Regions from separate parts of the Azospirillum sp. A29 genome, predicted to be linked through region 1. Evidence: predicted binding sites of a transcription regulator. Region 1 holds the regulator's gene; each other region holds the start of a gene.
What was found. The regulator LexA, encoded in region 1, represses DNA repair genes until DNA is damaged. The targets are predictions, from matches to a motif close to ATGTTCTANTTTGGTTC.
Positions count from the first base shown of each region.

Region 2: the regulator LexA is predicted to act here: its motif matches at 2,426-2,442, upstream of ABNQ38_RS24495 (ImuA family protein).
Region 3: the regulator LexA is predicted to act here: its motif matches at 3,644-3,660, upstream of ABNQ38_RS14370 (ImuA family protein).

Region 1 covers NZ_CP170466.1:559,828-565,479, forward strand. The annotation lists gene ABNQ38_RS17500 (GNAT family N-acetyltransferase) at 1-300, shown strand, start outside; gene moaC (cyclic pyranopterin monophosphate synthase MoaC) at 297-788, shown strand; gene glp (gephyrin-like molybdotransferase Glp) at 793-2,022, shown strand; gene lexA (transcriptional repressor LexA) at 2,233-2,958, shown strand; gene ABNQ38_RS17520 (ComEC/Rec2 family competence protein) at 3,032-5,185, opposite strand; gene gltX (glutamate--tRNA ligase) at 5,342-5,652, shown strand, end outside.
Region 2 covers NZ_CP170466.1:1,991,437-1,997,088, forward strand. The annotation lists gene hemN (oxygen-independent coproporphyrinogen III oxidase) at 1-686, shown strand, start outside; gene ABNQ38_RS24485 (EF-hand domain-containing protein) at 791-1,615, opposite strand; gene ABNQ38_RS24490 (SH3 domain-containing protein) at 1,890-2,342, shown strand; gene ABNQ38_RS24495 (ImuA family protein) at 2,467-3,405, shown strand; gene ABNQ38_RS24500 (hypothetical protein) at 3,399-3,581, opposite strand; gene ABNQ38_RS24505 (tRNA-uridine aminocarboxypropyltransferase) at 3,942-4,649, shown strand; gene ABNQ38_RS24510 (tyrosine phosphatase family protein) at 4,938-5,519, shown strand; gene ABNQ38_RS24515 (2OG-Fe(II) oxygenase) at 5,565-5,652, opposite strand, start outside.
Region 3 covers NZ_CP170465.1:6,192-11,843, reverse strand. The annotation lists gene ABNQ38_RS14380 (error-prone DNA polymerase) at 1-1,360, opposite strand, end outside; gene ABNQ38_RS14375 (Y-family DNA polymerase) at 1,357-2,931, opposite strand; gene ABNQ38_RS14370 (ImuA family protein) at 2,819-3,532, opposite strand; gene ABNQ38_RS14365 (hypothetical protein) at 4,218-5,387, shown strand; gene ABNQ38_RS14360 (hypothetical protein) at 5,516-5,652, opposite strand, start outside.

The sequences.
Region 1 (5,652 bases):
GTTCCGGTCGGCTGCGCGGCGCTCCGCGTCGATCCGGCCGGTTACGGCGAGATCAAGCGGATGTATGTGGATCCCGCCGCCCGCGGACAGCGCATCGGCGAGCGTCTGCTCGCCCGGCTAGAGGAGCAGGCACGGGCAGAGGGCCTGAGCGCCCTGCTGCTCGAATCGGGCATCCATCAGCCCAAGGCGCTGGCGCTCTACCGCAAGGCCGGATTCACCGACCGCGGCCCCTATGCCTGCTACCAAGACAATGGCGTCAGCGTCTTCATGGAAAAGCTTTTGACGGAGACCGTGCGATGACCGGCTTCACCCATTTCGACGCCGAGGGCAAGGCGGTGATGGTCGACGTCTCCGACAAGGCCGACACCGAACGCACCGCCACCGCCGCGGCGACCGTGCTGATGCAGCCGGAAACTCTGGCGCTCATCATGCAGGGCGGGGTGAAGAAGGGCGACGTGCTGTCGGTCGCCCGGCTGGCCGGCATCATGGGAGCCAAGCGCACGCCCGACCTGATCCCGCTGTGCCACCCGCTGATGCTGACCTCGGTCAAGGTCGACCTGTCCTGCGATCCCGCCCGCAACGCGGTGGACGTGACGGCGACCTGCAAGCTGAAGGGCCAGACCGGCGTGGAGATGGAGGCGTTGACCGCCGTCACCGTCGCAGCGTTGACCGTCTACGACATGTGCAAGGCGGTGGACCGCGGGATGACCGTCACCGACGTGCGTCTGCTTCACAAGGCCGGCGGCAAGAGCGGCGAGTGGGGCGCGTCCTCCTCCACCGGAGCCTGACGCCATGATCCCCGTCGCCGAGGCGCGCGCCCGCATCCTGTCGGCCTTCGCCGCCCTCCCGGCGGAGACGGTCGCCCTGCCCGATGCTCTCGGCCGTGTGCTGGCCGAACCGGTGGTCGCCCGACTGACCCAGCCACCCTTCAACGCCGCCGCCATGGATGGCTGGGCCGTGCGTGCCGCCGACATCGCCGCCGCGACCGCCGAGGCCCCCGTCCCGCTGCGCCGCATCGGCGAATCCGCCGCCGGCCACGCCTTCACCGGCAGCGTTGGTACGGGCGAAGCGGTGCGCATCTTCACCGGCGCGCCCCTGCCCGACGGTGCCGACGCCGTGGTGATGCAGGAGGATTGCTGCGCCGACCACGCCACCGTGCGGATCGGCCGCGCCGTGGCCGCCGGCCGCTTCGTCCGCGAAGCCGGCTTCGACTTCACGGCCGGTCAGGAGCTTCTGCCGACGGGCCGGCGCCTGACCGCGCGCGACATCGCGCTGTCCGCCGGCGGAAACGTGCCGTGGTTGTCGGTCCACCGCCGGCCGCGCATCGCCGTCCTCGCCACCGGCGACGAGATCGCCCTGCCCGGCGACCCGCTGGGGCCGAGCCAGATCGTCAGCACCAATGCGCTTGGCCTCTGCGCCCTGGTGACCGCCCAGGGCGGGCTCGCCCACAATCTGGGCGTCGCCAGGGACACGCCGGAAAGTGTGGCGGCACTGGCGAAGGGGGCGGCCGGCTGCGACCTGCTGGTCACCACCGGCGGGGCGGCGCATGGCGATTACGATTTCGTCCGCGATGTGCTGGCCGAACGCGGCGTGGCGCTGGAGGTGCAGACGGTGGCGATGCGTCCGGGCAAGGCGCTGATGTTCGGCCGTGCCGGGTCGGTGCCGCTGCTCGGCCTGCCCGGCAACCCGGTGTCCACCGGCGTCACCGCGCTCCTGTTCCTCCGCCCGATCCTGCGCGTGCTGCAGGGCCTGCCGCCGGAGGATGACCGCCTGCCGCTGCGCGCCCGCCTGACCGGCGCGCTGAGGGCCAACGACCGGCGCGAGGAATATCTGCGCGCCACCCTCGCCGCCGGCCCGGACGGTGTCCTGACCGTCACGCCCTTCGCCCGCCAGGACAGTGCCATCACCACCCTGTACGCCCAGTCCGATTGCCTGATCCCCCGCCCGCCCCATGCCGACCCGGAACCGGCCGGCGCGATGGTGACCGTGCTCCCTTTGACGGATGGAGTGCTCAGCGTCTAGACTTGAACAGAGCGCCGGACATGGCGCTTGGGTGAGGACTGGAACAGGTGAACATCACCCGGAAAACTGTTTCACCGCGTTCCAAATGTTCCACACAAGTTCTAAAAGAAGCCGATGGGGGGCTTGACGCGCAGCAGGAACCAAACTAGAACATGGAGCAACGTTTAGTTTTTGTTCCATCTTCAGTCTGGCCCAAGCCGGGAGGCATCCATGCTCACGCGCAAGCAGCACGAATTGCTGCTGTTCATCCACGAACGGCTTGGCCAGGGCGGTGTCTCGCCGTCGTTCGACGAGATGAAGGACGCCCTGGGCCTGAAGTCCAAGTCGGGTATCCATCGCCTGATCACCGGGTTGGAGGAGCGCGGGTTCATCCGCCGCCTGCCCCACCGGGCCCGTGCGCTGGAGGTTCTCCGCCTTCCCGAGGGTCTTGACGCCTCCCGCAACCGGACCGCGGCTCCCAAGCCGAAGTTCCAGCCCAACGTCATCAAGGGCGATTTCGCCTTCGCCGGCCGCGATACCGCTCCCCCCGCCCCGACCCCGGCCGCCGCGAACGAGACGGTGCAGCTCCCGCTCTATGGCCGGATCGCCGCCGGTACGCCCATCGAGGCCCTGCGCGACAACAGCGCCTTCGTCGACGTCCCCGCCTCCATGCTGACCGGTGGCGACCATTACGCTCTGGAGGTTTCCGGCGACTCGATGATCGAAGCCGGCATCCTCGACCACGACACCATCGTCATCCAGCGCTGCGATGCGGCTGAGAACGGCACCATCGTCGTCGCTCTGGTGGACGAGGGCGAAGTGACGCTGAAACGCCTGCGCCGCAAGGGCAACACCATCGCCCTGGAGCCCGCCAACGCCGCCTATGAGACCCGCATCTTCGGCGCCGACCGCGTCCGCGTGCAGGGCAAGCTGGTCGGTCTGGTCCGGAAGTACTGAGCTTTTTGTGCCCAGCCGCCGATCCCCTCCTCCGTATCCGCGGGGGAAGGGATCGGCGAAGTCCAAGCTGCTCTCACTTTCCTCCGGTCCAGGGCCGATCTCCCCGCAGCCCGCGCACCGTCTCCACCGTTATTCCCTCCGCGGTCACCCTCAGCGCATGCGCGCCCTCATGCCGCAGCACCCAGCGGTCCACCACCAAATCCGCCCGGCAGCGTCGCGCCACCTCCGCCGTCACCACCGCATCGGCTGCCCCGCAGTCCTCATCCAGCGCATCCGGCAGCCGCGGCAAGGCCACCGTCTTTCCCTGCACCCGGTACAGGCAGCCAAGCGCGTCGCAGTCCAGTGACCGCCCTCCCCCGTTCCATCCTCCGTCCGCCGGCCAGGGATCGGCCACCGACCGCTCGCCATCGCGCTCCCGCCAGGTTTCGGTCATCCGCCCGCCGCCCTTGACCGACGCGCTGAGCCGTCCGTCCGGCAGCCTGACCGCCATCACTGGCCCGTCGCCGGCCACCAGCACATCCGGCCGCACCGCCAGCATGGGCGAGGCCAGTCCCGCCAGGACCGGCAGCATTCCCAACCAACGCCACCACCGCGTCCACAGGCACAGCCAGATCCCTCCCATCACCAGCAGCGCGAACCCTTCCGCCGGCATCGCCGGCACGGTCAGCGAAGCCCAGGGGAGACGGCCGAAGAACTCCGCCGTCCAGATCACCGCCCGGTCGCCCCAGTTCATGGCGATCAGCGCCGGTGCTTCCAGTCCGAAGGGCAGCAGCGCGTAGGCGATCAGGCTCCACGGCATGACCCAGAAGGACGTGATGGGAATGGCGATCAGGTTCGACAGCACGCCATAGAAGGCGATCTGCTGGAAATGGAAGAGCGAGAAGGGCAAGGTCGCCAGCGTCGCCACCACGCTGGTCAGCAAAATCCCGCCGACATAGAACAATCCGCGCACGATCCATCCCGCATCGCGCCGCCATTCCGCCAGCCTGACGCTGCCACGCTCGAATGCCGCGATCAGCGCCACCACCGCGGCGAAGGACATCTGGAAGCTCGGCCCCAGCATCCCCTCCGGGTCCATCGCCATGGTGACCAGCCCGGCGAAGGCGACCAGCCGCATGCTCAACGGGTGGCGGTCCAGCATGATCGCCCCCATCACCATGCCGGTCATCAGCACCGACCGCACCGTCGGCAGCGGCGCCCCGACCAGCAGCGTGTAGGCGAGTGCCGACAGGATGCCGAACAGCGCCGCGATCTTCTTGATCGGCCACCGCAGCGCGATGTAGGGCACCGCCGCCAGCAACGCCCGCACGACATAGAACAGGATGCCGGCGGCGACGCCGACATGCAGTCCGGAGATCGACAGCAGATGCGCCAGCCCGCTGTTGCGGAAGTCGTCCATCGTCGCTTCCGGGATGCCGAACTCCTCGCCGTTCAGCAGCGCCGTGGTGACGCTCGCCTCCACCGGATCGCCGATGGCAGCCGCCACCCGCTCGGCAATCGCGCCGCGCGCCTTCTCGAAGGCGATGGCGACCGTGCTCCACCCCGTCACCGGCGGCGCCTCGACCAGTTCCGGCGCACCGGTGGCGAAGCCCGTGCCGCCCAGCCCCATGAACCACGCCCGCCGCTGGAAGTCGAAGGCGCCGGGTTCGGCAGGCGCCTGCGGCGGCAACAGCGTCGCCCGTAGCCGCACCACCGATCCGGGCGCCGGTGCCGGGAAGCGGTCCGACAGGCGGATGCGCACGGCGGCCGGCGTCCGTTCCGGCGCCAGCTTGCTGACGGTCACGTCCCGCAGGGTGATCCTCGTCGCGCCCGGCCGCCGCTCCACCGCCATCACGCGGCCGGTGACGGTCGCACCGGCGATGCTGCGGCTCAGCACCGGTGCCGCCATGCGGATGGTGTGCGCCTGCGCCACCAGGAATCCCGCCGCCAGCATCAAGAGCGCCGTCGCCACGCCGGCCATGGCGAACCATCGCCGCAGCGCCAGCACCAGCACCGCGCAACCGCCGACCGCCGACGCGCCGATCCACCAGTCGGGCTCCTGCCGCAGCCCGAAATAGACCGACACACCCGCCCCGAAGGCGACGGGCAGCCACAGCACCCAGCGCGCGCCCTCCGCCTCCGCGAGCGCCACGAGTCGCCCGCCCATGCGCGCCAGCAGTCGCCGCCAGCGTCCGCCGAGCGCCGCGGGACCGTCGGTTTCCTCCTCCGGCCAGCCGGCGGCCGTCACCGGTAACGGATTCCCGGCGCAGCGATGCCATCTGCGAGCCCCTCAATGACCGTCCATGCGCGCATCGCATTGCCTCCAAGCCGGGTGGCTGTGTTAAACCACGGTGTCGAACCACCGGCGCATCATACCAGCGCCGAACCGGAAATTGAGAGACCGATGACCGTCGTCACCCGCTTCGCTCCGTCGCCGACCGGCTTTCTGCACATCGGCGGTGGACGCACCGCCCTGTTCAACTGGCTGTACGCCCGCAACACCGGCGGTCAGTTCCTGCTGCGGATCGAAGACACCGACCGGCAACGGTCCACCGACGCGGCGGTGGACGCCATCATCGACGGGCTGAAGTGGCTGGGTCTGGATTGGGACGGCGACGTCGTCAGCCAGTTCGAGCGCAAGGACCGCCATGCCGAGGTCGCGCACCAGATGCTGGCCGCCGGCAAGGCCTATCGCTGCTATTGCAGCCCGGAAGA
Region 2 (5,652 bases), 1.3 Mb from region 1:
AGATCGCGCTGGAGATGGCGCCCGACCGGCTGTCGGTCTTCGGCTACGCCCATGTGCCGTGGATGAAGACCCACCAGAAGAAGATCGACGAGTCGGTTCTGGCCGGTTCGCTCGGCCGCTGGGAGCAGTTCGCCGCCATCGCCGACACGCTGTCGGCCGCCGGCTACAGCGCCATCGGTCTCGACCATTTCGCCCGTCCCGGCGACGAACTGGCGGTGCAGCAGGAGGAAGGGCGGCTGGGCCGCAACTTCCAGGGCTACACCACCGACGATGCCGAGACTCTGCTGGGCTTCGGCTCCTCCTCCATCGGCGCGCTGCCGCAGGGCTACGTTCAAAACGCGGTGCCCTTCGACCATTACGCCACCGCCATCGTGGAGGGCCGCCTGCCCACCGGCAAGGGCATCGCGCTGACCCAGGACGACAAGGTGCGGCGCGACCTGATCATGCGGCTGATGTGCGACCTGTCGGTCGACACCGCCGCCATCGCCCGTGCCCACGGCTTGCCCGAGTCCGCCTTCGACGCGGAACTGGAGGGCATGGCCGATCTGGTCGCCGACGGCGTCGCGGTGGTGGACGGCCGGCGCATCCATGTGCCGGAGAGCGCCCGTCCGTTGATGCGCATCGTCGCGGCCCGCTTCGACACCCACCTGTCCAAGGGCGCCGGACGGCACAGCCGGGCGGTTTGACGGCATTCGGAGAAAGTCGGGCGGAGAAAGTCGGGCAAAAGAAAAGGCGGCCGGCGCCACCCGCCGACCGCCTTTCCCCGTGCCGCGCATCCGAACCCACAAGGCTACGCGGCAACCTCGTTGATGCCCTGCATCAATGTCCGCAGCATGTCGCCGCTGAGGCGGTTGGACGTGACGCCGCCCGTCTGCTGCTGCATGCCGCCATAGGCGGCCATCCGTTCCTGTTCCGACACATAGCCGTCCTTGTTGGTGTCCAGCGGGTCGTAGCCGGTCGTGCCGCCGGCTGCCGAGCTTGAAGACGCCGAGCTTGAAGCCGCGGAACTGGAGGATGCAGAACTGGAGGACACGGTCGAGGACGTGCTGCCGCTGTCCGAAGCGCCGGAAGTGCCTGTGTCATTGGCGGGCGGCGGCGGGGGCGGCGGGCGGTTGGCGGCGGCCTGCTTCAGCGCGCTGCTCAACTCGTCCTGGGAAATCGACCCGTCCTCGTCGCTGTCGAGGCTGCTGAACAGCGACGCGGCATCGGTGCTCGACTGGCCGGCGGAGGTCAAAACGGACGTCAACTCGTCGGTGCTGATGCCGCCGCTGCTGTCGCTGTCCAGGCTGGAATAGAGGTTCTGGGCGAACTGCTGCTGCATCGCGCTCGCCTGCTCCTGCGCCGCCAGCAGGGTGCTTCCGCTGCCATAGTCGAACTGGCTGGCGAAGGAACTGAACTCGGTCGTGCTGAGCGAGCCGTTGCTGTCGCTGTCCAGGCTGCCGATCAGGCCGTCGACGGCGGACGACAGTTTTCCGCTGTCGAAAGCGGCCGAGGTGCCGCCGAGCGCGCCCAGCAACTCGTCCTTGGACAGCGACGAGTCGCTGTCGGCGTCCGCCTTGGAGAAGAATTTTTGAAGCGTCGCCGCGCTGTTGGAACTGCCGAGGGAGGAGATCATGGCCGGATGCCCCCGTAAGGTGCCGTCGTGATGGTCAAGATACGCAGGGCGGCCTGGCACTCCTGCGCGGAACGGCGTCGGAAAAGATCGGATTTGAGATAATTCTTCAAGGCCGGGAGGTGCGCCTCAAAAAGCGCATAGCGAATCCGGCTGCGCTGCGGTGGCGAAGAGGGGGCTGCCTCCTGTATGGTCGCGCCGAAGGTCCACAACCCACCCGTTTACCCTCTCCGTTCGTCCCGTTCCTGCAAAGCACCGTTCCATCTCAAGGTGAGCGATGATCCGGCGTCTGCGTACCCTTCCCTTGATGGTGGCCTTGGCCACGCTGATGGTTCCCGGCTGCATGCCGTACCAGCGGACCCCCAATCCGCCGACCGTGCGGACTGCGCCCGATACCGGAACCGGGCTTGAGCCGATCTACGGGGAGTGGCAGGTGGACAAGCCGACGCCGGCCTATGCCCAGCCGGCGGGCGGCTCGGGCGTCATCGCCACGCTTGGGTCGGGTCAGGCGGTCACCACGCTGGGCCGGGTGCGCAACAGCGACTGGGTGGCGGTGAAGGTTGGCGGGTCTACCGCCTATGTCCGGCTGCATCTGCTGAGCCTGAAGGGCAACACGCCGCGCGGCACCCGCGGCACCTCCACCACCCTGGCGAAGCCCGTCGACAATGCCGGCCCGACCATCAAGGCTGCCCCGCGCGGCAAGATTGGCGCGGCGCCAATCGCCAACTGATCCCAGCGACGGCTGACTGCAGGACAGGCGGCCCGAAAACAAGACAGGAGTCGCAGACTCCCCCTCGACACGAGTTCATGATAGAACATATCAGGAACATATACCTGTCGAGCGGAGCCGAGTCATGCCTGTCCCATTGACCCCCTCCCGATCTACGGATGCGGCGCCGCGCGACCGTGCCGGATTGCTGGCCGAGCTGCGCGCACGCATCCGGCGGATCGAGGGAGCGGGCGGGGAAGGGGGGCGGACCCTGGCGTTCGGCATCGATTCGGTCGACGGCCATCTGCCCGACGGTGGGCTGCCGCTGGGCTGCCTGCATGCGGTGGCGGCGGACGACCCGGGGACGGGCACCGGATTCGCCGTGGCGCTGCTGGCCCGGCTGGCGACCCCGAAAAGGCCGGTGCTGTGGATCCTGCGCGGGCGCGACCTGTATGCCCCGGGACTGGCGGCCTATGGGCTGACGCCCGACCGGCTGGTCGCGGTGCGAGCGGTGCGGCCAGTCGATGCGCTGTGGGCGATGGAGGAGGCGCTGCGCTGCTCCACCCTGTCGGCGGTGCTGGGCGAGTTGGAAGGGCTGGACTTGACCACCAGCCGGCGGCTGCAGCTTGCCGCCGAGTCGTCGGGGGTGACCGGATTCCTGATGGACGCGAGCGCTGGCGTATCGGGCGGGCGCAACCGGCGGATGGCGGACCAGCCGATGGCAGGCGAGCGAGCGGAAGGGCTCAGCGCCGCGGTGACCCGCTGGCGGCTGGATGCCGTCCCCAGTCTGGATGAGGAGGGGGATGCGGCACCACGCCCGGCTGGAGGCCCGCCGGGGCTGGGAATGCCGCGCTGGTCGGTCATGCTGGAGCGCTGCCGTGGCGGGCGCCCAGGCTGTTGGACCCTCGCCTGGGACGGGCAGGGCTGGCACGATGTGGGGAAAGAGGATCGAAGCGGCCTTCGGCAGACCGCAGCACTCGAGTCGGAGCTATGGCCGGCCGGGCGGCCGATGTCCGACAACCGACAGGGTCGTTTGTCGGATCACCGCAAACCGGCCGTCTCCAGGCTGACTGCTGGTCAGTAGTCGGTCGCCCAGTCTGGCTCGCGGCGGCCGGGCTGCTCCGACCCGTCCGGCTCGGTCATCCAGCGTGGGTCATCCGCGTCCATCGGGGCGTAGAGCGGCAGCTGGCGGGCGAATTCCGCGCTGTCGGCATCGCGGCGCTGCTTCAGCAGGCGGTCGGCAAGGTGGGCGGGCAGCATGGCAGGTCTCCTTCTGAGCGCCGGATGGCACCGTGGATCAGCCTGACTAAGGCCGATCCTGGCCCACCCGTCGTCCTGTTTGCCTGGATAATAACTACGCAAGTTCCAGGCCAGCTGTTAAGCGCGTCACACGAGTTCCATGACACACGACTAAGTCTCTACAAACGGTTTATACGAAGCCACTTGAACCCACATGAACAGGTATGACACGAGGGAGTCTTGATAGGGGATCTGTCGTACGCGCCGTGGCGGCCATCGCTCTTCGGTGAGCATCGCCGGCCTCGGTGTGAGATGTGTTCCCTTCCGCGTCGTTCCAACCCATATTCGCGGCCAATCCCCTTCAAGGAATGCGTACCTCCCATGCACAGCGCCACCGCCCCCGAATCCTGCCCGACCTGCCTAAAGCCTAATCACCTGTGCATTTGTGAGGCAGTGCAGCCGATCGACAACGGCGTCTTCCTGCTGATCCTGCAGCATCCGCAGGAGAAGCGGGAAAATCTGGGCACCGCCCAGATCGCCCATCTGCAATTCACCAATTCGATGGTGAAGGTCGGGTTGAGCTGGCCGGGCCTGAAGCGCATCCTGGGGCGGGAGGTCGATCCCAAGCGCTGGGGCGTGCTGTATCTCGGTCCGGTGAAGGATGGCGGCGCTCCTCGACCGGAGGTGGGGGTGGTCGACAGAAATGGCCAGCCGCTGCGCGACAGTGCGGAGATCCTTGAGGAGCTGCAAGGCGTCATCGTCCTGGACGGCACCTGGAGCCAGGCCAAGACCCTGTGGTGGCGCAATGCCTGGCTGCTGAAATGCCACCGCATCGTGCTGAACCCGCAGTTCCGCTCGCTCTATGGGCAGGCGCGCAAGGAGCCGCGGCGCGACAGCGTCTCCACCCTCGAAGCCGGCGCCTTCCTGCTGTCGCGGCTGGAGGGGGACCAGACCATCATGGACACTGCGCTGAAGCCCTTCTCACTGCTGCTGAAGAAGCTGCGGACCCGCCGTCCGCGTCCGGCGCTGCCGACCGACGCCGATGCTCCGGCGGCTGTTTCCGACGACGAGGGGGATGAGGAGGCCTGACGCTCGTTCGCGCGGCTGCAACCAACCGGCGGCTGCGCCGTTGATGATGGGTGAGAGGGCCGGCGGCGTCCGGCCGCATCGCCCGTCATCAACGGAAGAAGGAGAGGGTACGTGCGAGGCATCCTGCTGTGGCTGGTCGGCATTCCGATCCCCGTCATCCTCCTGCTCTACCTGTTCAACATTCTTTGATTGGCCCCGCTTCGGCCGGGTTGACGGGGCCGTGGCGCCCGGTGCCAAATGCTGGCCGCAAATCCCTTCGATTTTCTTCCCCCGCAATCGAACGAGAGAATGATGGCCAGCGATTTCGTGCCTTTCGGCCTGACTGTCTGCGGTCTCAGCGAGCTTTGTAATTTCGGCGGCGGCAAGGTCAGCCATGTGCTGTCGATCCTCGACCCCGACATGACGGAGCCGAGCGAGTTCGGCGACTATGGCGAACATGAACGGCTGGAGCTGCGTTTCCACGACGTCATCGAGCCGACCCAGGGCCAGATCGCGCCGGAACGGTCGGACGTGGAACGCATCCTGGCCTTTGGCCGCGACCTGCTGGCCGAACCGGTGGGTTGCCGCCATTTGCTGGTCCATTGCCATGCCGGCGTATCGCGGTCCACCGCAGCGCTGACCATGATCCTGGCCCAGGCGCGCCCCGAGCTGCCGGCGGCCGATGCGGTGGGGGCTGTGGTCGCCATCCGGGCCCAGACCTGGCCCAACCTGCGCATGATCGAGTTCGCCGACGATATTCTCGGCCGCAACGGCGACCTGATCGCTGCCGTGCGCCAGCGCCACCGCACGCTCGGCAAGCAGCGTCCGGAACTGGTTCAGTTCATGATCGACAATGGCCGCATCCGCGAGGTCGAGGATCTGATCGACTGAGGGGACGGATGCCGCCCCTCAGCCTGTGCCTGCAACAGCCGGTCCTCAATAACCTGCCGGCTGGCCGCCGAAGACGCCCTTCGCCCAGGCGCCGATGCGGTGGCGCCACTGTTCGTGCCAGATATAGACGCCG
Region 3 (5,652 bases), on a different replicon from region 1:
CGCCTTCGTCGGACCAAGCCCATATCTGCCCCGCCAGCGCGGCCGTGATGTCCTCGGTGAGCCCCATGACCTTGCCGACGTCGCGGATGGCACCCCGCGCCCGGTACCGGCTGACCACGGCCGTCAGAGCAGCGCGGTGCCTTCCATAAGTCTGGTCAATCCATTGGATTACGATTTCGCGTCGGTCATGCTCGAAGTCGACGTCAATGTCCGGTGGCTCCCGGCGCTCTGCCGAGACGAACCTCTCGAAGAGAAGGTTGTGGCGCTCGGGATCGATGCTGGTGATGCCCAATACGAAGCAGACGGCCGAGTTCGCCGCCGAGCCCCGCCCCTGGCACAGGATGCCACGCGACCGGGCGAACCGGACGATGCTGTGGACGGTCAGGAAATAGGGCTCGTAGCCCAACTGCCCGATGAGCCGCAACTCGTGCCGGAGCACGGCCTGAACCTTTTCCGGCGCGCCATCGGGATAGCGGTCGGCAACTGCTGACCAGGTCAGTTGCTCCAACGACTGCTGCGCCGTCAGGCCGGGCGTACAGACCTCCTCGGGATATTGGTACTGGAGTTCGGACAGGCAGAAGCGGCAGCGATCGACAATCTCCAGCGTGCGGGCCACCGCCTCCCGGTATTTCGTGAACAGGCGCACCATCTCCGCCGGTGGCCGCAGATGACGGTCGGCGAACCGTTCCCGCCGGAAGCCAGCGCTGTCGATGGTGCATCCCTCGCGGATGCAGGTGACAACGTCCTGCATGATCCGGCGCTCCGGCGCGTGATACAGCACGTCGTTGGTCGCCACCGTCGGCACGCGTAGCGCGGCCGCCATAGCCGCCAGTTGATGCAGGCGCATGGCATCTCCCGGCCGCCGCCGGAGGGTCAGCACCACATAGCAGCGGCCCGAGTAGAATCGGCGCAGGCGTTCCAGCTGCCGGGCACAGTGCTCGTCCGCTTCTTCCGGCATCAGGATGGTGAGCAGTCCCTCAGCCCAGTCTGCCAAGTCCTCCCAGGTGAGCTCGCAGGCTCCTTTGCCAGCCCGGGCCTTGCCGATGGTCAGCAGGCGGCAGAGCCGCCCGTAGCCCGCCCGGTTCATCGGATACAGCAGCAGGGCCGTGCCGTCGCTCAGGTCCACCCGGCAGCCGACCACCAACCGCACGCCGGTCTGCTTCGCGGCCTCATAGGCGCGCACGATGCCAGCCAGCGAGTGCCGGTCGACGATGCCCAATGCCGGGATGCCCAGGGCCGCAGCCTGCGCGAACAACTCCTCCGCGGATGAGGCGCCGCGCAGGAAGCTGAAGTGGGTGGTCACCTGGAGTTCGGCGTATGCCGTATTCGAGGAGCCAGACCCCGTGTCCTCGGCCGTCATCCAAACAGCCCATGGATGAACCAGCGCACCGGGCTGGTCTCCGGCGAGCCCTCCCAAGACCTGTAGAGCCAGAAGCGCTCGCCTGCATGGTCCTCGACGGCGTAGTAGTCGCGCGCGGCCGCCATCTCGCGATCTCGTCGCCACCATTCGCCATGGATGCGCTCTGGGCCGTCCGCCCGCTTGATGAGCCGACGAACTCCCCGCCAGGTGAAAGCCATCGGCGGGTGATCAGGCATCAGGGCCAGCGTCTCTATGGGTTCCGGCGGTGTCAACAGCCGTCCCGGCCGTGGCCACTGGGACGGCCAACCGGTCGTTACCGGCGGTGCCAGGGCGGGGATGCGCGTGACCGACCTTTCGGGGACGTCGCTCTCCAAGGGTGCGCACCGATAGAGCCGGTCATGGCCGATTCGGTTGCCCAGGACGTCGATCAGTCCGGCGATGGTGGCCGCGTCATCGGGGGCGGCAAGTTCGGTTCCAGCGCCGACCAGGCGGCCGACCTCCTCGGCCGTCAGGGGCTCGGCAAGCGCGGCCATCAAGATGGCGTTTTCGATGCCGAACCCAGGGTCGACCTTATCGACTCGCTCGACCAACAGACGGATGAGGTGCGCCGCGCTGCGGACTGGCTTGGCCGTCCCGACCCGGATGGCCTGCATCGTGCCGTCAACCCGATGCCAGAGCAGGTCCAGCGTTCTGGCGCCCAGCCCCCGTTGCTCCAGCTGTCCGCAGAGGTCCTTCACCAGCGCCCCGATGACGGCCTGGAGTGCCTCAGCCGTGCTGATAGGCTCGACCAGGCTGTGGCGCGCCCGGACGGCTTCGGTCGGGACAACAGGCACAATCGGTTCAGCGATGCTGCCGAAGACTTGGTCCAGCCGTCGGCCAAGCACCGTACCGAACCGATGGGCCAGCGGTGCGCGCGGCGTCGCCTCCAGGTCACCGATGGATTTGAAGCCCAGACGCCGGAGTTCCATCGTCATCTCTGGCGGTAGCCGCAGGGCGGCGAGCGGCAAGGCGGACACTGTCTCCAGCGCATCATCCACCACACACACAGGCCGGTGACCGAAGCGCGCGATGGCATTGGCGGCGCCCGGTGTACCGGCGACGGAAGCCCGCGCGGCGACGCCCATTGCAGCAAGGCGGCCGACCAGGTCGTCAAGCAACGGGCGTTCGCCGCCCATCAGATGGCTGGCGCCGGTGATGTCGATCCACAGGCCGTCCGGCAGGTCGACGGACACGATCGGGCTATAGCGGAGTGCCCACAGCGCCAGTCGGTGCAGACCCTCGGCGTCGGCTTCGGGATCGGCGTCGGCGACCATCAGGTCTGGTACCATTGCCCGCGCCTGGGCGAGCGGGATGCCCCGGCGCAAGCCGAGCCGATGGGCGGCCATGTCTACAGCCGTGATGACGCGCTGCGCACCGGTCGACGCGACGACGAAGGGCTTGTCGGTCGGCTCGTCGGCGTCAGGCGCCGATCCGGAGCCCGGCCTGCCTTGGCGGTTCTTCGACGAGCGTGCCCTGGCGCGAAGCCGATCCGTCGGCCAAGTTGGGAAGTAGACCGAGACGACCCTTCTCATCGCAGCCCTCCATGTCCCACTCACCCGCCCCACCTCCACGGCACCGCACCAGTTCCACCCGCCATCGCCTTCGGCCCATTCCCGGCGCTGGCAGCGGGCTGGACGGCAGGGCGGAGACCCGCCAACGGGTGACGGCGGCCGTGGGCTGGCCGACTTCAGCGGCGGCCGCGGCCGGGCTGCGCCACCGGCGTAGGATGATGGCTGTGACCCCAGAGTGCTCCGCGGCGATTTGCATGCGCCTGGACGCCACCATGGGCAGTTTGGCGAGCTCGCCGACCACGGCTGCCAGCCCGCGGTGGCGCAGGCCTTCCTCGATCAGCAGAGGCAGCATCTTCTCATCCGGAGCCTCGGCGTAGATGACCCGGTTCGCGTCCAAGCCGACCTGGGAGAGCGCCGGGGCGAACAGGTCCGACGCCCGCAGGCACCAGAGCACCGGCCCCGTCATCCTGGACAGGATCCCCGCGACGAACAGCGTGGCCGCCGCGGCGTGGATCACGCCTAGGTCGCCGCCCTCGGCCACCTCGTGCACGGCCCCCAACGCCAGCCCGCCGCTTGGCAGCCGATCGTCGATCTCGGTGAGCCCGAACGGCAGCACGCGCATGACGCGCTGTCCGCCGCGTTCCAGCTGACGGATGCGGTTGCGCAGGTCCTGAAGGGCAGGTCGAGTGGGCTGGTCAGGATACATGTCTCTTGAGACAGGCCGAGGAGGATTATGTTCCCTTTTTGTTCCCCATAAACCGGACATAAGTCAAGACCAAGCCTGTTGCGGCCAAGGTCAGGGCAGTGGCGTCACGTTTCTCCGCATCGCTGATGTGATTATCGACTAAGCGTCACAAGCGGAAATCCGGCGCAAACATCGGAGCAGATGGAGCAGCATCGTGAACCCCGTCGTCCGCTCCACCAACGTACCGATCAGCGCCCGATCGATCCCTCAACGCGGATCGTCATGATGTTGATCCGGCGCAGAGGGGCCTTCGTCGGCCCAGTCTGCCCGCTGCGTCCGTCCGCGGCACGCAGGATGGGCATACGTGTGGCTGAGCGGCGGCTCGGGAGGGCGCGACCGGGAACCGGCACGTCGGGCCCGAGCGAACTCCGAACGGAGCGCCCCATCCCATCGGTCTGGTGCAACGCCTGATCCCCAGTGACGTGGCGGGGCCGTCCGGCAAAATTGTTGCGGAATTGACTGGTCGTGGGCTTGCCACGCAAAATTCGGACCATATCCGCCGGGGCCACCGCCTCGCCCCGGTATCCCGCCGGCCGCGACGCGTGATTGCGCAGGGGATTTCATGATTTTTCTCGGTTCCCGCGATGCTGCCGCGGCGTCGCCCGTGCTGACCAGCAGCCTGCCGAAGCATATTGGCCGCAACGGCGGACCGGTGGCGCGGCTCAGCGCCCGCCTGCTGGCGAACCCGCCCTGGTACGATCAGCCGCTTGTGGACCGCGCCCTGACCGCCCTTGACACGGTCGCGCGGGCGTCCGCCATCCGTCCGGGGTTTCTGCACGCTGTTGCTGGGCTGATGCGCACGCACGACGGGGCGAAGTTTTCCGACCTCGTGAAGGCGCTGCGGAACGCCGGGCCGGCGCACGGCTTGACCAAGGGCGCGGCCGAGCAGGAGGGCAGGGCGTTGGTCATGGCGTTGGGAGTGCTGCAGGCTCTCAAGCGGCGCGCGCAGTCGGCCCTGCGGCCGGGCCATGCTCTGCCGGTCGGCATGCCGACTGACCGTTTGCGGGCCCGCCGGGTCCGGCGGGTGGAAGAGGTGGCGCGAGCGCTGTTCCGCAGCGCAGCGCACGGCACCTCCTGCGAGGTCTGGCTGACGGATGACCCTGCGGCGGTTGGTTTCACCGTAAGCTTAGGCCGGGTCTACCCGTACGGTGGCCGGTACAAGAGCTATGCCGCGCCCAGCTCGTCGTGGACCATCACGGTTCCCCAGCGTTGGCTGTCGCGGGTGGACTGTCGAGAACTCGCGGTCGTGGACGGTCTCATGACCCTCGATGCCCAGCCGTTGCTGTCTCCGGTATCCGGCGTAGAGGTTTACGCGGCGACGTGGGCGGCGCAGGCGCGCGGGCTGGATGTGAGGGTCGAGCGCGGCGTGATCGCCCGGCAGGGTGCAGTCTCCTATCACGGGCCGGATGTCGCCCGGGCCGTTGCCGGACTGACGCGCAAGATGAGCCTGACGGTCCGCCGTTCCCTGTCGCCGGACGAGCGCGCCGAACGGCGTCTGCGGCGTCTCGCAACCTTTGCCCGGCGTTTTGGCGACGAGCCGGTGACCCTGCACGACAGTGAAGCCGTCGGCAATTGCTCGTACGGCACCCGGAGCTGGTGCTGCGGGGTGGGCATCGATCCGGAAGCCGGTGCGACGACGCTGGCACGCGTGATTGAGGGCTATCGCGAGCGGCCGCAGGACGAAGCCTGGGCGGTGGTGCTGCACGTCGTGAATTGCTGCCGGTTGCGCTGAGTCCGACTTCAGGCCCTCGCGCCACTGGTCGGCGAGGGCCCTTCTCTTCACGCGAACACGGACGGAACGGTCGTACCGGTCGGTGACCGCGATCGACAGCTTCACCGTCCACCCCGTCCACTCCCGTTCTACCGCCACTTCAGCATCGCCTGGATGCGCTCGACGACCCGGTTGGTGTCGGCGAGCAAGGCGTCGAGCGCCGTGTAATCCACCTCCAGGCGCTCGAGGCGGGCGGGCATGGGTGGTGGTGACGGCGGCGGTTCGG